Linked DNA regions of Armatimonas rosea. The protein of the gene in region 1 interacts with the protein of each later gene in a pairwise test. Links are inferred from orthologs where the notes say so. Each region holds a gene or a part of one and is shown on either strand. Other genes may lie near its edges.

Region 1 (11,167 bases):
GATAAATGAGGGGGAGGAGGTGATCCTTGCCTGGCGCATCCACCGACTGCGGGACGAGCCGCAGAAGATCGGGCTGGTGGCGCTGGGCTATGGGATCGCCTTTGCGTTCTGGTGGCTGGCCTTTCCCTACCCCCTGGGGCTCTTCCTCCCCGTGGTTGCCCTTACCGGCGCGATGTCGGAGTACCTTCTGCCCGTGGACTACAAGCTCACCAACCAGAAGGCCTACTGCTCCTGCGGCCCCGCGATTAAGCTGGAACTGGCCTGGAGCGATATCCGCCGCGCCACGGTGGGCAAGGACGGTATCTACCTCTCTACCTTAAAGATTCCCTCCCGCCTCGACTCCTTCCGCGGGATTCGCCTGCGCTTCTCCAAAGACAACGAGAACGAGGCACTCCTGCGCGAGACCGTCAAGCGCTTGCTGCCGCGCGACGAGCCTAAAGATAAAGAGGAGACGCCATGAGCCTGGCGCAGTGGAACGAGCCCCTGCCGGAGGCGGAGCGCGAGGAGCTCTTAGAGAAGGTGGCCACGCAGGTGGCACGACGAGGGCTGAGTGTGCCCGCTATTATCGCCCTGGAGATGCACCGGCCCATGGCCTTTGTGCTCTCCCAGGGAATGATCGCACTCACCCCACTCTTTGGCCCGCTGGTCGGGCTAAACCGGATGCAGACCTTGGGACGCTTGCTGGCAGAGCCCGGCGGTGTCGAGGCACTCATCCGTCGCATTGAGGATAAAACCATATGAACCACGCAACTGGGCCTGCTTTTATCCTGCTGCTGGCAATGTCGGTTGTCATTGTCATGACCGTCGTCTCGGCGCAGCGGGGAAAACAGTACTTTATTCGGCGTATTCCCGGACTCTCGGCTATCGATGAAGCCGTGGGGCGCGCCGTGGAGATGGGACGAGGGATCCTGCTCTCCACCGGCCTCTCCGATGGGATCGATATCATCACGCTCCAGGCACTGGCCATCTGCGCCAATGTCGCGGCCTCGGCGGCGCGCTACGGCACGCGAGTCCAGATGCCGGTCTACAACTCCGCCATGCTGCCAATCGCCGAGGACACGATCTCCAATGCCTACAACCAGGCCGGCCGCGGCGATGCGTACTCCCCCGACGATGTGCGCTATCTCTCCAACCAGCAGTTCGCCTACGCGGCGGGTGTGGCCGGGATGATCCAGCGCGAGAAGTTCGCCGCGACCTTCCTCTTTGGGACGTTCTTCGCCGAGTCGCTGATCATGGCAGAGAACGCCAACATGGTCGGAGCGATCCAGGTGGCCGGGACGCCATCGACCACGCAGGTGCCCTTCTTTATCGCCGCCTGTGACTATGTCATTATCGGAGACGAGTACTACGCCGCGACTGCCTATCTCACGCGCCAGCCGACCCTGCTAGGCTCGATGGTGGGCCAAGACCGGGTGAAGATTGGGATCCTGGCGATGGTGGTGGTGGGCGCACTCTGCACGAGCTTTGTCAAGCCCCTCCAGCACCTCTTTGGTAACCTGCTCTCCGATCAAAATGTCCCCATTGGGAAGCTCTTGGACGCTCCCGAGGAAGGAGGCTAGCTATGGGAATGCTCTTTTTAGGACTGCTACTGGGGCTGGTAGCGCTCTTTATTCTCACCCTCGTGCCCAACCGGCTCCGCAAGCCCCTGATCGCAGCGGTCACCCTGCTCTCGGGCTGTTTCTACGCGGTGGAGTTCTTCCTGCCCACCGGCGCGGTCGTGGCCAACAACAAGCAAAAGGCCGAGCTCATCAAGAAGTTTGGCGAGCAGCCCTCCACCCCCGTGGCCGAGAGCGAGATCACGGTCAAGCTGGAGCCCGATGCCCTCAAGAAGCTTCAGGAGCTCCCGCCCTCCGATGCACGCCTCGTGCTCAAGCAGCTCCCCACTGATGCGCCCAAGCCGCTCACCGCAGACGATGTCGAGAAGCTGACGGCACAGGAGAACTTCCTGACCCCGCGGCTGCAGACCGCCTCGGATGTCTCCAATGTGCTACAGGCCTTCGCGATCGGGCTGGGGATCTGGTCCCTGGTCTCGGTGCACCTGCGCAATATCGCGATGAAGCGCTCCGGCTGGGGCAACTCCGCGACCCTGATCGCAGCGATTGTCCTCATGGCACTGGCCCATATCGGCAAGGAGTATGTCAAAGAGGGGCCCTTCAAGACCCTCGATGACCTGCTCTACAACGGGCTGATGAAGAACCTGGACGCCACCATGTTCTCCATTATCGCCTTCTACATTGTCTCCGCTGCCTACCGCGCCTTCCGTATCCGCTCCCTGGAGGCGACCATTCTCCTCGTGGCGGCGGCGCTGGTGATGCTGGGCAATGTCCCGATTGGCCAGGCGCTCACCAACTGGATCCCCAACGACAAGCTTAGTGTCCTAACCAACCTGCGCCTGGAGAATATCGGGCAGTGGATCCTCAAGAAGGCAAGCTCGCCCGCAACCCAGGCGATCGACTTTGGGCTGGGCGTCGGAGCGCTGGCCACCTCGCTGCGGCTCTGGCTCTCGCTGGAGCGTGGCTCGTACTTTGAGGAGGAGCTCTAAGATGAAACTGCTTAGTGACCTGCTGAAGAAGCTCAGTAACCTGGACCGCCGCTACCTCTACCTGATGCTGGCGATTGTTATCGCGATCCCACTCCTGGTGCCCGTGGTCTCCAAGCCGCTCCCCAAGCCCGCGATCACGAGCTTCACCAAGAGCTACTACGACGCAATCGAGGGAGTCGCCAACGATCCGGCGGCCAAGAACAAGATCGCCATTGTCGCCTGCAACTTCGCCGCAGGGACCCTGGCGGAGAACCTCTCCCAGTGCGAGGCGACCGTCCGCCACCTGATGATGCGCAAGGTCAAGTTCGCTATCTTTGGCTTCAGCGACCCGCAGGGCCGCGAGCTTGGCCAGCAAGTGGTTGATAAGCTCGCCAAGGAGTACGACTACCAGTACGGCCGTGACTATGTCAACTGGGGCTACCGGCCCGCAGGTGCCTCCGTGGCCCTGATCAAGTCCGCAGTCAACGACCTGCCAGGTGCCCTGGGCAAGGACACGCGTGGGACCAATGTCGCCGATGTCCCCTGCATGGCGGGGATCAAGGGGGTCAACGATGTCTCGCTGATCGTCGAGATCGCCTCCGCCTCGACCTACGGGGTCTGGATTCAGTTCTACCAGCGCGCGGGCAAGCAGCCCATTCCCACCCTCTACTGCCCGACCTCGGTCATGGCAACCGAGGCGATCCCAAAGCTGGACTCCGGCCAGCTCCAAGGAATGCTCGTGGGGCTCAAGGGCGCGAGCGAGTACGAGCTCCTGCTCAAGGCCGAGGGGTTTGCGTCGTCGGCATCGGCATCGCTCTCCCTCTCGCACCTGCTGATCCTGGTGCTGATCGTGCTGGGAAACCTGGGAATGTTTATGGAGCGCAAGCAGCGCGCACTGGCTGAGGGAGGACGCTAAACCATGAGTGATGGAATGCTCAAGTCGATTGTGGTGCTTCTGGGAGTGCTCACCACTCTGGGAATCTACTCAATCCTCTACAAAGAGAATAAGGTCTTCCGCTTCTTCGAGCACCTCTACCTGGGGCTGGCGGGCGGCTACGCGATCGCGGCCAACTGGAACGATGTGCTCAAGCCCACTTGGTGGGAGCCGATGACCACCGATCCAGGCAAGAACTGGTGGATGGCGGCGCTCCTGCCCGCCGGTGCCCTGTTCTACTTTATCTACTCCAAGAAGAACGGCTGGATGGCACGCCTGATCTTTGGGCTCTTTATCGGCTTCGCCGCCGGGCAGTCGTTCCAGAGCTTCGCGGGGGACTACTTCCCGCAGTTCAAGAATGTCGCCACCAAGCCGCTCTGGGTGGAGGCCGACAAGATCAAGCCCGACTATCCGGTCGGGGCCTACGCCACCGTGCTCAACAACTGGCTCGCACTGGCGATCCTAGGAGCCGTGATGGTCTACTTCTTCTTCTCGTTTGAGCAGAAGAACAAGACGGTCAATAAAGTCTCCAAGTTCGGGCGCTACGCCATGATGGTCGCCTTTGGCGCGATGTTTGGCAACACGATCATGGCCCGTATGGCGCTGCTGATCGGGCGCATCTACTTCCTGATCCACGCCCCCGAGTCCATGAGCGGGCACTAGCAGCCGGGGATTGTCCGGGGATTGAAAATCCCCGGCAGAAGAGAGGGAGCGTCCCGGGGACGCGCGGAGCCTATGGGGTTCTGCGTCCCCGGGACGCTCTTTTTCCTGAGGCGGGGATTTCCAATCCCCGCCGGGTAAACTCAACCCGTGAAGCGACGCGATTTTCTGACACTCTCGGCGGGCGCCGGGGCCGCACTGCTGGCAAGCGATGAGGAGGCACACGCCGAGGAGCTGGGGGCGCTGGAGAAGCCGCCGCCCATCCCGCGCGAGTTCCGAGGCCTCTGGGTTGCCAGCGTCACCAATATCGACTGGCCCAGCAAGCCCGGCCTGCCCCCCGAGGAGCAGCGTGCCGAGCTGATCGCCCTGCTGGATAGGGCACAACGCCTCAAGCTCAACGCGGTCCTACTCCAGGTGCGCCCCGCCTGCGATGCCCTCTACCGCTCCGAGAAAGAGCCCTGGAGCGAGTACCTCACCGGAGTCATGGGCCAGGATCCCGGCTGGGACCCCCTCGCGGAGGCCGTCAAAGAGGCCCACGACCGGGGAATCGAGCTCCATGCCTGGGTGAACCCCTTCCGCGCACGCCAGTCCGGGGCCAAGAGCCCCACCGCGGCCAACCATGTCTCGGTTAAGCACCCCGCCTGGGTCAAGGCCTACGGTACGCTCCAGTGGCTCGATCCGGGTGAGCCCGAGGCCAGTAAGCACTCGCTCGATGTCCTGATGGATATCGTCCGGCGCTACGATATCGACGGTCTCCATGTCGATGACTACTTCTACCCCTACAAGCTCTACACCGACGAAAAAAACAAGGTCGAGAAGCCCTTCCCCGACGAGCCGGCCTGGAAGCGCTATGTTCAGGGAGGCGGCAAGCTCTCGCGCTCGGACTGGCGGCGCAAGAATATCGACGACTTCATCCGCACGCTCTATGAGCAGATCAAGGCGGAGAAGCCCCACGTGAAGTTTGGGATCAGCCCCTTTGGCATCTGGCGCCCCGGCAACCCGCCCCAGATCACCGGCTACGACTCCTACGAGAACCTCTACGGCGACAGTCGCAAGTGGATGCAGGAGGGCTGGGCAGACTACTTCGCGCCTCAGCTCTACTGGAAGATCGACCAAGCCGGGCAGAGCTTTCCCATCCTGCTGATCTGGTGGTCGGAGCAGAACCCGCTCAAGCGCCACCTCTGGCCGGGGCTCTACACCAGCAAGTACCCGCCGCTGGAGATCGAGTACCAGATCAAGGTCGCGCGCGGGCTCTCGGGGACGCCCAGTGGCCACCTGCACTTCTCCGCCGTCGTGCTGAAAAAAGGCATGGAGTCCGATACCAACACGATGGCGGGCCGCCTCGCCACGGTGGTCTACCCCGAGCCTGCGCTCGTCCCCGCCTGCCCCTGGCTCAGCACCGTCCCGCCTCCCGCTCCCCGCAATGTCCGCATCAGTGGTGAGCGCATCACCTGGCAGCAGGTCGAGCGCGCCTTTGTCTACGCCGTCCAGTGGCGCACCGGCGACCGCTGGAGCACCGTCATCCTCCCCGGTGACCACGCCGCCCACGAGACCGGTGCACAGGTAGACCAAGCCGTCGTGACCGCCGTAGATCGGCTCGGGAATGCATCGGTATAGCCGCCGGGCAATCAACTGCCCGGCACAAGCTCTGTACGCCGCGTCCTCGGGACGCTCCCTCTCTGGAGGCGGGGATTTCCAACCCCCGACAGCACACCCATGACAGTACTCCTCCTTGGCCCCCCCGACCCCTACGACGATACCCCGCACGTGACGCCCCAGACGCTCGCGGAGGTGCTGCGCGCTACGCCGGAGCCGGTGAGCCTGATCGCGACCGGGGAGTTTGCCGCGCTCGCGGCGCTCTTGGAGGCCGACCCGGCGCTGATTCGCTCCAAGATTGCGCGCCTCTTTCTGGTGGGGGGGCGAGCGGAGGGCGTGCTGCCTATCGACCCGCGTCTCAAGGAGCGCTACCCCGAGCGCTTCGGCGGTGCGCCCGACCCGACTTTTGCGCGTCTCCTGACCTCGGGGGAGGGCGTGATCTGGCTCCCCGGCGATCTCTGCCTCTGGCGGCACTGGGACGAAGACAAGCAAGAGGCGACTCTCCTCTCCACTTTGCCTGCGCTCTGCCTCGCCCGGCACCCCGAGCCGATGCCCTGGCTGCGCCTCTTTCGCACGGTCCCGGCGCGGGTTGCCGTGGACAATACCGGGCGTGTCACGGAGCTGACGGTCAATGCGCCCAGCCCCAATCTCTATGTCGTGGTCGCCATCGACGGCGCGGCGCTCTCGCGTTTTCTCATCGCTGAGCTCCCCCGCCGGGCGGGGGCGGGGGGGCAGGTGGTATCCTGACCCTGTGACAATTCTGGGGATCGATCCGGGGACAGCCACCACAGGTTTTGGTGTCATTCGCTACGAAGAGGGGCGGCTGATCCCTGTGGATGTGGGGGTCTTGCTCACGACACCGGACATGGCGCTCCCCGACCGTCTCAAGTCCATCTACGACGATATCAACACGCTCTTGGACCGCTACACGCCCGAGCTAGTGGCCACCGAGAAGCTGTTTTTTGATAAGAATGTCACCAATGGGATCGCGGTGGGGGCGGCGCGCGGGGTGATCCTGCTCGCCTTTGCCCAGCGCGGGCTCTCCTGGATGGAGTACACCCCCATGCAGGTCAAGCAGTCGGTGACGGGCTACGGGGCGGCGGACAAGCTCCAGGTCCAGGCCATGGTGACACGCCTGCTCAACCTCGCCGAGGTGCCCAAGCCCGACGATGCCGCCGATGCGCTGGCGGTCGCGATCTGCCACGCCCACTCCCACAAGATCAGCGGTCTCGGGCGTACCCGGAGCCGGGACAATCGAAGGTAAGCATGCCGCCACGACTCAAACAATCCATGAAGACGTTTCGGGGGCTTGCTCTCCTGCCACTGACTCTGCTGACGAGCTGCGCAAAAGTTCCGCCCGTTACCGGGGATGTTCCTAAGCTCCTGCGGGTCACCTTTGCCCTGCGGGGTGAGGTGCAGACCAACGAGACAGGCCTGCCCTACTACTACTTTGTCACCATCAACCGCACCGATAACCCCACCGATAACGGCCCCGTGCCGGTTGTCAGTGTGCCCTGGGGCAATGGCTTCGCCGCCGCCAACTCCGCGACAGGGCAGGGGTTTGTGGGCTTTGTCGCCTTCAACTACCGCGGCCCGGGCTTCCAGGTCTTCTCCTGCGAGAGCAATGGCGTCCTCAACAACCCGGTGAATGGAATCTTCACGCCCTTGGGAGTGCCCTTTCAGAGCACCCCGGTCTCTCGTGGGAGCAAGGTACTCTCCTTCCAGGTCGATCTCAACACGCTCCCGAACAAGACCGCCCGCTACGTCCAGCTCAATATCATCGCCACCAACAACGTCCCCCAAGGCGCTGAGGATGCCCCCAAGCTCTGGGATGCGCTTGGTGATGGGAGCCAGACGGGCTCACTCAATCAGTTTATTACGCTCGACACTCTCCAGAACCAGCTCAAGCGCAACAGCGACGACCGCCGGGAGCCGACACAAAACGATGTTCGCGACCACGTGGCAGCATTGGTGGACGAGCCCAACCTCGATATTGTCGACTGGGAGATTGAGTACCGGAACTAGGCTGCGGTACAATAATTAGGACTGGTCTCATTTTAGGCGAGGGAACTTTCTACCGTCCCTGGCTTGTACAGTAACTACGAGGACTTTACGATCATGTGGATTCGCACCGCAGCCCTGGCTGCTCTGGTTTCGTCGCTGGCATCCGCCGCTCCCGCACAGGCCCCCAAGCTTCCTGGCTTCTTCGCCGCAGCCAAGGCGACAGTCGCTCCGGTCAGTGTCAAGGCGGGGGCGAAGGCCACCCTGACCGTCACCATCACCATGGCTCCTGGCTTTCATATCTACGACCCCAAGCCCGGCGATGAGTTTGCCATCCCCTCCGAGGTGACTCCCACCAAAGTAGCAGGAGTGACCTACGGCAAGGCGGTCTGGCCCGCCCCGACCCTGCACGAGAAGACCCGAATCCACGAGGGGACGATCACGGTCACGGTGCCCATCACGCTCGCCAAGACGGTCAAACCGGGTACTCTGAAGCTGGGAGCGGCGGTGAAGGCCCAGGGCTGCAACGCCACCGGCTGCCTCCCGCCAGAGACGGTTCAGCTCTCCGCGCCGCTGACGGTGAGTAAGTAGTCATGCGACGCCTCCTTGCCCTCTTTGTGCTCGCGGCGGTTGCGGTTGGCAGTGCCTTCGCAACCCCCACAAAGCCGACTCTCTTCGCCACTGTCGCGCCAAGCCCCGCGCGGGCCGGTGAGTTTATCACGGTCCTGGTGACGGCAAAGCTCGCGCCCAAGATGCACATCTACGCGCTCGATGCCAACCCCGATCTCTTCACCGCCACCGAGCTAAAAGTCGAGGGCAAGGGCCTGACCGCGCTGGGAAAACCCGGCGAGTCCAAGCCAGAGCCGTTCTATAGCGCGCCCGACAAGGCCACGGTTGGGGTACATGCCAACGAGGCCACGTTCTCCCAGAACCTCAGCCTTGCCAAAGACACGTCCGCAGGCAACCTCCCCCTCAAGGTAACGCTCCGGTACCAGGTCTGCGACGACACCGGCTGCCTCCCCCCGACCACGGAAGAGGTCAAGCTCGCTCCGCTAACGGTCGAGGCCGGCACCGCCCGCCCCGAGTTCAGCAAGCCCCCCTTCGCGAAGCCGGAGGGGGTGGCGAGCCCCAGCGAGCCGGGGGAGGCAAAAAGCAAGTCTCCCTCAGATGCAGCGCCGACAAACCTGCTGACCTTTATCCTCACAGCCTTTGGTGCAGGGCTCCTGGCGCTCATCACCCCCTGTGTCTTTCCCATGATCCCCGTGACCTTTGCCTACTTTACCAAGGTCGCAACCGCCAAAGACGATGACCCCACGGTGGTGAACAAGACCATCTTTCGGCTGGCCGTGCTCTATTGCCTGGGGATTGTCGTGAGCTTTGTGGTCTTTGGGCTGATCACGGCGCTGACGGTCGGGGCGGCGGGCGCGACCCGCTTTGCGGCCAATCCGATTGTCAATGTGGGCTTTGGGCTGATCTTTATCGGCTTTGGCCTCGCGCTCTTGGAGGTCTTTGAGCTCAAGCTGCCCAGCAGTGTCCAGCAGCTCACCGGTGCGGGCCGCAAGACCGGCGGTTATCTCGGCGTGTTTCTGCTGGGGCTGACTTTTGTGATCGCCAGCTTCACCTGCGCCGCTCCCTTTGTCGGGACGGTCATGGTGCTGGCGGCCAAGGGGGGCGAGCCCATGCTGGCCGTGCTGGGAATGGCGCTCTTTGCCACCGCACTGGCACTGCCTTTCTTCCTGCTGGCGCTCTTCCCGAGCCTGCTCAAGAAGCTCCCCAAGTCCGGCGACTGGCTCACCACGATCAAGGGTGTCATGGGCTTCTTGGAGCTCGCCGCCGCGGTGAAGTTCTTCTCCAACGCCGACCTGGTCTGGAACTGGAACCTGCTCACCGTGCCACTCTGCCTGGCGCTCTATGGCCTCGCGTTATTAGGCTGTGGACTCTGGCTGCTGGGCAAGCTCTATGTCGGCTTCAATACCCCACAGGACAAGCCAACTATCGCACGTCGGGTCTGGGCGGGGCTCTTTATCGCCGCTGCCCTGTACTGTGTCTACGGTGTCTCCGGCCGCCCGACCCACCCGCTTCTCTCTGGCTTCCTGCCCCCCGCCGACCACACCGGCTTTGGGGTACGCAAGGGCGAGAACGAGCTGGAGTGGGAGCGGGACTTTGAGAAGGCCAAGTCGCTGGCGAAGGCAAGTGGCAAGCGCGTGATTATCGACTTCACGGGCCATACCTGCACCAACTGCCGCGATGTCGAGACCCGTGTCTTTCCGGAAGTCGCGGTCAAGACAGAGCTGGAGAAGTACATCCGAGTCCGCCTCTACACCGACCGCGACGGTGGCAAGTACGCGACGCCTGAGGAGGGCAGCCGCAACGCCGATCTCGCGATGACCTACTTCGACGCGATTGTCAACCCGCTCTACGCCGTGGTCGATGCCGATGGCAAGCTGATCGCCAAGACCGACTACAACCTCGCCAAAGACCCCACCCGTATGGCCGAGTGGCTCAAGAACGGCCACAGCTAGGCAATCGTCCCACCCAAGGAACGAGTATGGCCGGAACCACCAGGGTTCCGGCTTAAGAGGGCGATCCACCCGCTTGCGGGTGGATCGCCCTCTCAAGCCCGGACACTCGTTGTCCGGGCTTCACATTGTCCGGGCTCCTACGTTTCCCGTATAATGCCTTTATGAGTAAGACGCTTTTCTCGTTTCTCGCCCAGCCGCCGACGATGCGCAATGGGATTCCGCTCCAGCCCGCAGGAAAGATCATCCCGCCGATTGGGATGACCCTCAGCCCCACCGATAAGACCGCCCTCACCGATGGAGTCGCGGCGCTGGGGGCCAAGACCGACGCGCTCAAGAAGCACCCGCTCTGGCCCGATGTGGAGATCTACCGAAAAGCAGTCGCCTGGAGCCTGGAGGCCAACACGATCTACAATGCCCGCGAGCTTCAGACCGCCAAGGAGCTCCTGACCGAAGGCACCGCCCGCGCCGATGCCCTTGCACGCGGCCAAGCCCCGTGGACCAAACAAACCGGGCTTGTGGTGCGCGCCTACACCAGCAAGCTCGATGGCTCCGTCCAACCCTACGGCCTCGTGATCCCCGACAGCGCCTTCGACGGTCAGAAGCACCGCCTCGACCTGTTCATGCACGGGCGCGGCGAGAACCTGACCGAGCTCTCGTTTCTAGAGCAGCGTCGCAAGAGCCCCGGTGAGTTCACCCCTCCCGGCGCGCTCGTGCTCCACCCGTACGGGCGCTTCTGCAACGCCAACCACCTCGCCGGAGAAGTGGATGTCTTTGAGGCGATCGCCCATGTGCAGAGCCAGTACAAGATCGACGAGGACCGCATTATCCTGCGTGGCTTCTCCATGGGTGGGGGCGCGACCTGGCACCTATCGGTCCACCACCCCGACTACTGGTGCGCCGCCGCGCCCGGCGCGGGCTTCGCCGACACGATCC
Region 2 (11,353 bases), on another replicon or contig:
TCTTCCAGCTCTCCCAGCGCGCCGATTTCTTCACGACGATGGCGTCGGTGGACACGCTCTACAACCGCCCGATTGTCAACACCCGCGACGAGCCCCACGCCGATGCGCGCCGGTTCCGCCGGCTGCACGTGATCTGTGGCGATGCCAACTTCGCGGAGGTGGCGACCCTGCTGAAAGTGGGGACTACCCTCCTGGTGCTACGGCTGATCGAGAAGGGCTTGGCTCCCACCACTGTCGGCCTGCGCGATCCGGTGGCGGCGATCAAGCATGTCTCCGCGGACCAGAGCCTCAAGTGGCAGGTCGAGCGTCAGGGCGGGGGGACGATCGGTGCGGTCGATGTCCAGCGGGCGTATCTGGCGGCGGCCAAGGAGCACTTGACTGGGCTCTCGCCCGATACCGACACGGTTCTGGTAGAATGGGAGCAGGTGCTCAACACGCTGGAAACCGACCCGCTCTCGCTCTCGGACACGCTCGACTGGGCGGCCAAGCGCGCGCTTTTGGAGGGCTTCATGGACGCCGAGGGCATTGAGTCCTGGGGCGATCCCTACCTCCAGAGCCTCGACCTGGAGTACCACAACACCGACCCTGCGGCGGGGCTCTACTACGCGCTGGAGCAAGAAGAGAAGCTGCGGCGCGTGGTCACCGAGGAAGAGATTCTGGCCGCACTCGACACCCCGCCGGCCGGCTCGCCCCGTGCGATTGTCCGAGGCCTCGCGGTCCGCAAGTTCCCCGAGGCGATCCAGAAGATCAGCTGGGGCGGGTTCACGCTGGAGCACGACGGCCAGAGTGCAAACGTCCGAATGGCCGATATTCAAGAGAGAGAGCCGCAAGCGCTCGCTACTGCCCTGGACGCCGCCACAACTCCCGCAGAGTTTATTGCTGTTTTGACCCCTTAGAAAGATTGGATAACTATGGAAGAGTTTCGTGCAGATGACCGCCTCACCCGCCCTGTCACCCCGGTGGACCCGATCCGCCGCAACGGTGACGGCGACGGCCCCAAGGCTCCCGATGTCAAGCGCCCTGACTCGCGTGGCATCCTCGACCGAATGAAACGGGTGGACCCCAATGCCGCCAAACGCTACCGACAACGCAGCGGACAATAACGAACCGTTTCCGCCACCGCCGCCCGCGCCGCGCCCCACACAACCTGCGCGGCAAGGGGAGAGTCGCCTTCCGCCGCTCGTCCTTGAGCGCATGAAGCGCGTCGACCCAACCCTTGCGCGCCGCTACGAACAACGCAGCGGACAATAATCCCCTGCGCGCCTGCCCCCTGACCCCCGCCGGGTACCCTCTGGGTGGGGGGGATATAGATGGAAAATGACCGATTTATTGCAACCCCATAGCGGCAACTTTGCCGCGCTCACCGGATTTCAGCTCAATGGCCTCGCGGAGGGCCCGATCCATGGCACGACCGTGATCGCCGTGAAGTACAAAGACGGTGTCCTCACCGTGGGCGACCGCCGCGCCACGGGCGGGATGGCGATCATGTACGACAAGGCCGAGAAGGTGCTCTCGCTCGATGACTACACGCTGATCTCGATCTCGGGGAGCTTCTCCAAGGCGATCGAGCTGGTGCGCTACCTGCGCATGGCCTTCAAGTACTACGAGCGCTCCCAGCTCCAGCCCATGAGCCTCGATGGCAAGCTCAACGAGCTCGGGAAGCTGATCGCCGGCAACATGATGGCGGCGATGCAGGGAATCGGCCTCGTGATCCCGATCCTCACGACCTTCGACACCAAGAAAAACGAGGGACGTGTCTTCTTCTACGACGGCGGCGGGGCGCGCTTCGAGACCGCGGAGTACGCGGCGGCGGGCTCGGGCTCGACCCAGATTCGCGGCGCGTTTGAGTACATCGGGCGCACCAAGGGCCCGTTTCGCGAGATGGATCGTGACACGGCGCTCCGTGAGGTGCTGACCCTCCTGGAGATCGCGGCGGACCTGGATGCGGCGACCGGCGGGGCGGCCAAGTACCTCCCGCTCGCCAAGACCATCACCGCCGACGGTATCGCCGATGTGGAGGAAGAGACCCTCCGCGCGATCGTCAAGACCACCCTCGCGTCCGAGCCCGCACTGGTTCAGGGATAAGCTATGTCCTACAATTTCTATGATTTTAACAACGCGCTCCAGCAGCGCAACGAGTATGTCGAGGACCGTCTGCGCGACGGCTCCCCGGTGGTGGGGCTTAGCTACGACGGCGGCCTGCTGCTCCTGACCCTCCGGCACAGCCAGCGCAAGGTCTACGAGATCTACGACAAGATGATGATGGCGGCGCTGGGCAAGCAGAGCGATATCGAGAGCATCCGCCTCGCCGCGATCGACGCAACGCACCGCGAGGGCTTCCAGCGCTCCGAAGACGATGTCAGCGTCCAGCGGCTGGTCGGCTTTGGCCTCTCGCCTGCCGTCAAGCGCATCTACAACGACAACAACACGATCCCGCTCACGTTCAAGGGGGTCTTTGCGGAGCTCCACCCGGAGCCCGCCGACGATCTCTACTTCACGCTGGGCTACGACGGCGAGTTTCGCAACACCAAGCGCTTCGCCGTGGTCGCCGGGACGGTCTACGCGTCGGAGCAGGCCGAAGAGTCGCTCAAGGACGCCCACCTGGGCAACCTGGAAGACACCCTCAAGGCAGCGCTGAAGGCGTGGGGAATCGCCCGCACGCAGCTCGCGCCCCTGCCGGAGAAGCTCGACGAAGACGGCGAGGAAATTGTCCCCCCACCGACGCCTGAGGAGATCATCAAGACCGCCTTCGCCGATGGCCTGAGTGTCGAGGCCGCCATCCTAGAGCGCCACACCAAGCGCGAGAGCCGCTTCCGCCTCCTCACCGAAGCGCAGCTAGAGCCCGTCCTGGCGGACTACAGGTAGTTTAGACCGCCCCCGTTGGAGGGGGGCGTCTTGCTGTCGTCGCAGGCTCCGACACAAAGGGCTTCGCCCACCCCGAGTGAACTCGGGATTATGGCCTGAGGCCTTTGTGTCCGAGGCACGAGGACAGCAAGACGCTCCCGTTCATGGGAGCGATCTAAACGGGAGCCAAAAATGAGCGTCCGCTACCTCGTCGTCACCAACCCCCTCCGCGAGCCCTACTACGGCCTCGCCGTCCTCCACGCCGACTACCGTACCCGAACCATCGCCCCGGTGATCGTCGCCGATCCCGACGGCAAGACCGTCCCCTCGCGCCTCGTCAACGAAACCCTCGGGGAGCCCGAGGCCGATGGCAAGCGCCGCTGGTCTTTTGATCTAGAGTTCTTCTGCGACTGCGACCCGTTAGCGACAGTCGCCTACGCCGCCCGCTTCGGCGACGACCCCGCCTCCCAAGTCCCCGAGGACCAGTGGCGCTGGCGCCGCAAAGAAGGTGTGCTAATGGCGATTGAGCGTGAAAACCTCTAGAAGTTCTTCTGAACCCAGCAGTAGAGATGTCCGGTCTTCTTGTCGTAGTAGAGAATGTAGTACGTGCCATCCTCTCGCTTCGCCGGATCAAAAGTGGGGGTTATTGCAAAGCGACCAGGGCCGCCTGGCTTCCACCAAAAGGGAGGCTGGTGCCAAAAGAGCGGTGGAACCGCAGTGTTTGAGTTGTGCTCTGTGAGCTGGAGCTCCTTAACCAGAATGTCAAAGAGCTTGGGGTCTGCTTTGATTCGCCAGAGCTCTCTACTATCCACAACAAACGATGTCTCGTAGCAGTAGGCTTTACCGGCAAGGGAAGCGTGCGACTTCGCCCACTCAGGGAGAGGATCGGGGCGAGCAGGCCAGTCGCGTTCTCCCAGATAGCCCGTCACCAACAGAATGCCTAGAACCAGTCCGGTAATGAGTGCGATTTTGAGCATCTTTTTCATGGTGAACTTTCCGCCTGGCTAGCACGGGAGCGAGTATAATCCAGAGCAATGATAGCGCAACTGACGGGAAAAGTGGTGCGGGTGGCGACACCTGCGGTGGTCTTGGATGTAAACGGGGTCGGGTACAAGGTCTCGGTGCCGCTCTCGGTGATCGAGCAGCTGCCTGCCGATGGCTCGCCGGTGACCTTGGTGACACACATGATTGTCCGTGAGGACGACCTGAGCCTCTATGGGTTTCTGGAGGAGAGCGACCAGCAGGTCTTTGAGCTACTTCTCACGGTGAGCGGGGTCGGGCCAAAAGTGGCGCTGGGCCTACTCTCGGCGCTGGGCGGCGATGGAATTGCGCGGGTCGTGAGCTCGGAGGATGTTCGGGCGATCACCAAGACACCCGGGATCGGCCCCAAGCTGGCGCAGCGGCTCGTGCTGGAGCTCAAAGATAAGCTCATGGCCTATGGCTTTAGCCGAAAGGTGGAGCATCTCGCGGCCTCGGCCACGGTCAAGGTGCGCAGTGCCAACGACCAGCTCTTGGAAGATGTCAGCTCCGCGCTCACCAACCTGGGCTACAACAAGAACGACGCGCTCAAGGCCGCCGAGCTTGCCCTAACCGAGGCGCTCAAGACAGACAGCAGTCCCCAGTTTGCAACCGTGCTCCGCGCCGGGCTTAACCGGCTCTCGAGGTAGGATTCCCCCTAACCCCCGCCCGGCGGGGGGACAAAGAGGAACGATGTTTCTTCCTTTTCTCCCCCCCGCCCGGCGGGGGCAGGGGGGGGAGAGGAGAAGGTAAAGAAGATGCCAATTCAGTCTAGTGATATTCGAACGGCCAGCGGCGGCGGTGGCGGTGTGCCGCCCCCGGAGCGCTTGGTCGGCGGGGGCTTTCAGGGCGGGGGGAGCGGCGGCGACGACGAAGGCGAGCTCTCGCTGCGGCCTAAGCGGCTGGCGGAGTACATCGGGCAGCCCAAGATCAAGGAGCGCCTCGGGCTCTCGCTCACAGCGAGCAAGATGCTGGGGCAGGCGCTGGACCACGTGCTACTCAGTGGCCCTCCCGGACTGGGCAAGACCAGCCTCGCAAACGTGATTGCCAATGAAATTGGCGCAAATTTGAAGGCAACCAGCGGTCCAGCGATCGAAAAGCCTGGTGACCTTGTGGCGATCCTCTCGAACCTCGAAGAGGGCTCGGTTTTATTTATCGACGAGATCCATCGGCTCAATCGGCTGGCGGAGGAGTTTCTCTACCCGGCGATGGAGGACTACGAGATGGACATGATCATCGGGCAGGGGCCGTCGGCGCGGACCGTGAAGATCCAGCTCCCACGCTTTACCCTAATCGGGGCGACCACGCGGCCGGGGCTCTTGACCAACCCGCTGCGGGATCGCTTTGGCATTCACGAGGCCTTTGAGTTCTATGGAACCGGCGACCTCACCCAGATTGTCTCACGTTCAGCGGGGATTCTGGGAGCGGCGATCGATGAGAGCGGAGCAGAGCAGATCGCGAGCCGCTCGCGGGGGACGCCGCGAATCGCCAACCGGCTGCTGCGGCGGGCGCGGGACTACGCGTTGGTGAAGGGTGATGGGACGATCACAGCGGCGATGGCGGATGCCGCGCTGAAGATGTACGAGGTCGATGCGCTAGGCTTGGATGAGTTCGACCGGCGCTTCTTGCGGACGCTGATCGATAAATTTGACGGTGGCCCGGCGGGTCTGGAGACCTTGGCCGCGACACTGCGGGAAGAACGCGATACCATAGAGGACGTGGTGGAGCCCTACTTGATGATGCTGGGGTTTTTGAACCGAACCCCCCGCGGCCGCGTCGCAATGCGTGGAGCCTACGAGCATCTCAAGATTCCCTATGGCAAGGGGCCGGGGCTCTTTGATGGCTAGACGGAGATAATAACGATGAACTGTCCGGGATGTCGAGCACGCAATCCGATTGGCAATAAGTTCTGCCGTGAGTGTGGGCAGAAGATACCACTGGAAGAGAATACGCTTGCGCAGGAAGAAGCACTCAAGGCCGAGGCGGAGCGTGCGCGGGAGCGTGTGGCCCAGCTACTGACCCGCGCCTTCACGCTCTCCCAGCAGGGCAAGCCTGCCGAGGCCTTGCCACTAGCGGAGGAGGCTGCCGAGCTCCTGCCCTCCTCGACATCCGCGCTGACCCTCTGCTCTACCCTCTATGAGCGCCTGGGCAAGAACGACCAGGCGATCGCCATGATGGAGAAGGTGGTCGCGCTCAACCCGGAGTCGACGGTCGATGTGGACAAGCTGGACCGGCTGAAACGGGGGGTGCATCTCCTTCCCGCGCGTCCCACGATTGCTGCCGCGGAGGAGTCCGACGACGACGGGCGTCGGCGCTGGCTGCCCATTGCCTTCGCGGTGGGGGCCGGAGCGCTGGTGCTCACCTTGGGGGGGATCGCTCTCGTGAAGTCCCAAGACAAGAAGGATCCCGCGCCCCTGGCGGTTCAGGAAGTGGTGGCAACCCCGACACCTGCGCTCTTGCCCGGCGCACGTAGCACGATAGCCGGGGGAGTCGCCCAGGGAGGGGCTGGTCCGCTCTCTCCCCCCACGGTGGAGGCACGAAGCGATCCCTTCGCACCGATTGGCCGCGTTCCGATGGGAGCGACACCGGAGCCACAGCGCAATCCGATGCGGGCATCGGGGCCGCGTGCGGGGCGACCGGAGGGCGGCGTGGCCCTGCCCAACCCGCGTGAGGCCTTCTCGCGCGAGCCGCAGGGCCAGACGGTCCTAGGAGTGCCGCCTGTGAGCTTGCCGTCTGCGCCTGGAGGCACCGGGATTCGCAATCCCCAGCTCCCCGCACTCGGGGGCATCCAGCGCAACCCCGATGCGATCCCCGCCGGGCCACCGACCTCGCCCCAGGGCCAAGGAATCCCCGCGGGCCGTCCCACGGGAGCGGAGCCTCCTGCGGAGAGCGGTGGCTCGGGGGGGAGCTATATCCGCGTCCGAGAGCACCAGGGCGGCGGCGGTACCGGCAATACGGGCGGGAGTGGAGAGAACCAGACCTCGTCACGTAGCGGCGATCCCTTGCTTCGGGCACAGACCTTGCAGGTAGCAGGTCGGTACCGCGAGGCGATCACCACCTACCGGGAGGCGCTCTCTGCAGGAGCCCCAGCGGGCGATGTCCAGCAGGGAATTGCCCTCTGCCACCAGCGCCTTGGGGAGAAAGCCCCGGCGCGCTCTGCCTACCAGCAGGCAATCACGGCGTTTGAGGCACAGGTGCGCGCCGGACGCAGTATCGATCTCGCAAGCCGAGGGATCGCTGCTTGCCGCGCAGCACTGGATGTCCTCGGTAGCTGACTTTTGTTGTTAAGGATCTGATGAACCGACGAATCTTTTTACTCTCTTGTCTGGGACTGAGCGCCCTGCCCGTGCAGGCGTTTCAGGCACGGCCTAAGGTGCTGATCTTTCCGACGGCCATGGGGCGTGTGGCGGCGGTCACCGAGGAGAAAGCCGGCCCCGACGGGCTCACCGATGGCGACCGGATTAGCATGGCCGCTCGCGCGGTCCGGGAGCGCCTCGACGAAGAAAATGTCGTGACGACGCTGCTCTACGATGGCAGTGATAGCTACTTCCAGAAAGCGATTGTCGATTCAAAAGTCAAGCTCGCCCCCGGCACCGAGCCCGATGAAGCCGCGCGGATCAAGATTGGGGCCCAGCTCGGGGTTCACTATGTTGTCACAGTCTACTCCCGGCTCTCGATTGAGCAGCCTCTCAGCCAAAAGGCGGCCCCCAAGCCCGAGGAACTGAAGGGACGCCAGAAGCAGATCGCCGATGCCTTGGGGCAGAAGCCCATCGAGCAGGTCAACCAGCTCAATGCCATCGCTTCCTCCCAGCAGCCTCCTGTCTTGGAGATGGAGGCCATCGAGCTCCGTCCGGGAGGGAAGGTCGGGCAGCGCTGGCAGGATCGGATCGGAATGGCGGCAGTGCAGGGGGGGCGACGCCTTCCGGGCGCGATTCCGCCGGGTATGGAGAGTGCCGCTCGAACCCTGGTCTACCGGTTTCTCGGGGGGCCGCTCAAGGAGTTTACACGGACCGCCCTCGATCCCTCGCTGGTCCCGCCCAGCACGCCGCGGCCCGCTCCCGTGGAGGTCGTCCCCCTCGACTTCGACCAGGAAGCGGCCCGCCTGATCACCGAGGCACAAGAGCAGCTCCGTCGTGACCAAGCGCCGGGGGCCATTGCCCTGCTACGTCAGGCGGTTAACTACCAGCCACGCGCCGCCGCTTCTCGCATCCTACTGGCAGAGGCCTATCAGAAAGCCCACCGCCCCGCCGATGCCGCCAATGAGATTCGTCGGGCGCTCAAGCTCACCACCGATGCAACCCCAGGCCAGCGCGCCGAGCTGATTCGCCTTCTCGCACGAGCGCTCGTCGAGGACGGTGACCAAGACGGTGCGACACAGCTCTTCAACCAGCTCCTCGCAGACAACCCCCGCAACAGTGAGGCACGCCTTGGGCTCGCCGAGCTCTTGCTGGCACGCAACCAAGGGGAGGCGGCAGAGATCCAGTTCCGCCTGATCCGAGAGAGCGATAAAAACAATGTCGATGCCGGCCAAGGTCTGGCGAGCCTCTTGCTCTCACGGGGAGCCCTTGATGAGGCGATAAAAGAGGCACAGGCGAGCCCCCCGGCCGTCCGGCACGCCATGGCGACCCAGATCTTTATCGAGTCCGCCCAGTCGATCGCCGCGCGCATGCTCCAGAACCGGACGGCTTGGGAAGAGAACAAGCTCAGCCGCGAGATCTTCTACAAAGCCGCGACCTCCCAGTCCGACCGTGCCAAGCAGCTTGCGGAGCTACTGACGACAGCCCTACCGCCGGAGAATGCCCCCGAGGTACTCCGTATCTCCCACAACCGCCGTGTGCTGGCCGCCAGCCTCCTCTCGCAGTCGTTGGGGAGCCTCAAGGAGTTTCTGGAGACCGGGGACACGGCCACGGGGGTGCGCTCGCGAACCCTGCTCAATGAGTTCTACACCGAGATGAAAGACGCCCAAAACGCGAAGAAATAGGGGAGGCGGGGCGCTGTAACCTCTGCCCTGCTTTTCCTGTCTTTGCTGGTGTGCACTTTCTAGAATCCATACGCGTTGCGATCACCGCGCTGATCGCCAACAAGCTGCGCTCGCTCTTGACCATGCTCGGGGTCATCATTGGCGTGGGGGCGGTGATCATCATGATCTCCATCATCCAGGGCGCTCGCCAAAAAGTCGTCAAGGACTTCAATGAAAATGGCACCAACGTGGTCTTTGCCTTCTATGCCCCCAAGCGGGAGAAGCGCAACCTAGGCAAGTTCGAGGGCTTGACCATGGACGATGTCGAGGCGATCGAGCGCCGGGCAACCCTGATCGAGACCATTGTGCCCCGCCTAGAAGGCCCCGCCAAGGTCGTCCGTGGCAAGAAAGACTTCAATGCCAAGGCGGTTGGCGCGACGGGCGACTATCTCTCGGTGAACCCGGTGAAGGTGGAGCAGGGGCGCTTCTTCTTGGGGAGTGGCCTCAACCTGAAGGGCGCGCTCGATGCGGTCGCGGAGCAGCAGGCCAATGAGCTCAAGGTTGCCCATGGGCGTTTTTTAGGAATCGACGATCAACAAACCTGGGCGAAGGTCTGTGTGATCGGGGATAAGATCAAGAAGCAGCTGTTTGAGACCGACGAAGACCCGCTTGGGCAGGTGATCACGGTCTCGATTGGCCAGGCGCGGCTTCCCCTTACCGTGGTGGGGGTGCTGGAGTACAAGGGCAACAACAACTTTGGGGATACGTCGCCCGATGAGCAGATCCTGATTCCCTTCTCGACCATGCAGAAGCGCTTCAGCGGGAGCCGGGTCGTGGCGGCGCTCTCCGCGCGCTCCAAGGGGGACGGCACGGCGGAGGCGGCGGCGGACCAGATCTTTGCCATCCTCAAGGCACGCCACCCGGACCAAGCGCAAGACTTCATTATCGATACGCAAGAGGGGCTCCTCAAGCGCCTCGATCAGGTGCTGCTGGTCTTTCAAGTGGTGCTGGGCGGGGTGGGCTTTCTCTCGCTGCTGGTCGGGGGGATCGGGATCATGAACATCATGCTGGTCTCGGTCACCGAGCGCACCAAGGAGATTGGGATTCGCAAGGCAGTCGGGGCCAAGCGCAACGATATCCTGCTCCAGTTTGTCACCGAGAGCATGACGGTCTCGGGGCTGGGGGGGCTTCTAGGAGTGGCCTTTGGCTACGGTGTCTCCGCGGCGATTGGCTTTGCGATGAAAGACCGGCTCCCGACCTTTGTCCCGCTCTGGGCGGCGGGGCTGGGCTTTGGCTTTGCCGTGAGTGTCGGGATGTTCTTTGGTATCTACCCCGCGGTGCGCGCCTCCAAGCTCGACCCAATCAACGCCCTGCGCTACGAGTAGCACAGGGCGCTGTCGGCGCGCACCGTAATGGGGCTTATTGGATGGTAAAGCGGATCTCTGCGGTCTCGCCCGAGCCCTTGCCCTTCATCGTGATGGTCTGGCCCTTTGTCCCGATCTTCTTTCGCTCTCCGCTGATGGGATCGCGGTGGAAGATCTCCCCACTGACCCGGTTGTAGACCAGGGGCAGGTTGCTCAGAGGCACCGAGACCGGCCCGCTGCTCTTATTGGGGTTGATATCCACCACATCGTCCTTCAGGGTGTCGGACTCCATGAGTGTGATCACAATCGGCACCTCTTCGTCTTGGCCCACCGTGACCGTGTGTGTCCAGTTGGGCTCGATCATGGACTTGTCCTCGACAGTCCCGGTGCGCTTCTCATTTCCGGCGATACTGAGCTTGGCGTAGAAATCCGGCGACTCGCCAAAGTCCCCGACTGCGGAGACCTTGGTGACCTTGACCGTCACCTGACTGGGGAGCACTTCCTGGACGATGCGTACCTTGCCACGAATCGCGTACTCTCCATCGTCTTTGTTTTTAAAGTGCATGTTGATCGGGATGCCACCGGCGCCCGCCTGCTCCAGCTGCTCGTAGGTCCACGTGTCCGCATCCGCCCCCATGAGATCGTCGGGGTCCACGATACCCGCGAGGGTCAGGTTTTGTACCGTCGCAGAGATCGCTGCGTTCTTAACCTGGGTCGTGACCTTCTGACGGATCGCGTCGATATCGAACTTCTGCTGAAACATGGCGAGGGTGAGCTGGTCTTTGAGGGTGCTCACAATGGCATCACGGCTGGCGTTGGCGGCCTGCACCGTGCTTCCATCTTCCTCCACGACGGCGACAATCACCCCTGCCAGGGCGACTTTCTTGGAGAAGGGGCCAATGACATCCGGGGAGATGGGCTTCATCGTGTGCTTGAACTGGCCTGTCGAGGCGGGGATGGAGTACCAGGTACTTCCCTCCTTGCACCAGTCGTCTTCGTTCTTAATATTTTTCTGCGTTTTGTTGGCCTTGAGGACCGTCACCGTGGACGATGGCAAGGCGGCGAAACCGGCATTGCCACTCAGCGCTCCGACTTTAACCGTGCTCCCGTCGATAAAGAACGGGACCGCGATCAAATAGGGCTCGTCCTTAGTGAGCGAGTCGTTTTC

The links.
Region 2: the proteins of ruvC (region 1) and ruvA interact in binary tests that used the Escherichia coli proteins (3 or more experiments, as listed by UniProt). The link is inferred for Armatimonas rosea from one-to-one orthologs.

The regions. Positions count from the first base shown.
Region 1 is NZ_JACHGW010000002.1:1,268,820-1,279,986, forward strand. What follows is about bases 5,458-8,218. They hold ruvC (crossover junction endodeoxyribonuclease RuvC), read left to right. Parts: upstream 5,458-6,462; coding sequence 6,463-6,975; downstream 6,976-8,218. Other genes in these bases: HNQ39_RS13805 (family 10 glycosylhydrolase), read left to right, coding at 5,458-5,732; HNQ39_RS13810 (hypothetical protein), read left to right, coding at 5,832-6,458; HNQ39_RS13820 (hypothetical protein), read left to right, coding at 7,002-7,736; HNQ39_RS13825 (protein-disulfide reductase DsbD N-terminal domain-containing protein), read left to right, coding at 7,800-8,218. Outside these bases: HNQ39_RS13775 (hypothetical protein), read left to right, coding at 1-460; HNQ39_RS13780 (hypothetical protein), read left to right, coding at 457-741; HNQ39_RS13785 (DUF6754 domain-containing protein), read left to right, coding at 738-1,559; HNQ39_RS13790 (hypothetical protein), read left to right, coding at 1,562-2,542; HNQ39_RS13795 (hypothetical protein), read left to right, coding at 2,544-3,437; HNQ39_RS13800 (hypothetical protein), read left to right, coding at 3,441-4,118; more of HNQ39_RS13805, read left to right, coding at 4,266-5,457; more of HNQ39_RS13825, read left to right, coding at 8,219-8,303; HNQ39_RS13830 (protein-disulfide reductase DsbD family protein), read left to right, coding at 8,306-10,234; HNQ39_RS13835 (prolyl oligopeptidase family serine peptidase), read left to right, coding at 10,396-11,167.
Region 2 is NZ_JACHGW010000004.1:758,000-769,352, reverse strand. The notes cover bases 2,748-5,694. They hold ruvA (Holliday junction branch migration protein RuvA), read left to right. Parts: upstream 2,748-3,878; coding sequence 3,879-4,511; downstream 4,512-5,694. Other genes in these bases: ruvB (Holliday junction branch migration DNA helicase RuvB), read left to right, coding at 4,620-5,694; HNQ39_RS22990 (hypothetical protein), read right to left, coding at 3,384-3,830; HNQ39_RS22995 (hypothetical protein), read left to right, coding at 3,037-3,387; HNQ39_RS23000 (hypothetical protein), read left to right, coding at 2,748-2,865. Outside these bases: HNQ39_RS23015 (proteasome accessory factor PafA2 family protein), read left to right, coding at 1-896; HNQ39_RS23010 (ubiquitin-like protein UBact), read left to right, coding at 912-1,103; HNQ39_RS30870 (UBact family ubiquitin protein), read left to right, coding at 1,066-1,251; HNQ39_RS23005 (proteasome subunit alpha), read left to right, coding at 1,318-2,085; more of HNQ39_RS23000, read left to right, coding at 2,089-2,747; more of ruvB, read left to right, coding at 5,695-5,708; HNQ39_RS22975 (tetratricopeptide repeat protein), read left to right, coding at 5,724-7,136; HNQ39_RS22970 (tetratricopeptide repeat protein), read left to right, coding at 7,157-8,842; HNQ39_RS22965 (ABC transporter permease), read left to right, coding at 8,893-10,206; HNQ39_RS22960 (C2 domain-containing protein), read right to left, coding at 10,241-11,353. UniProt on the Escherichia coli protein: The RuvA-RuvB-RuvC complex processes Holliday junction (HJ) DNA during genetic recombination and DNA repair.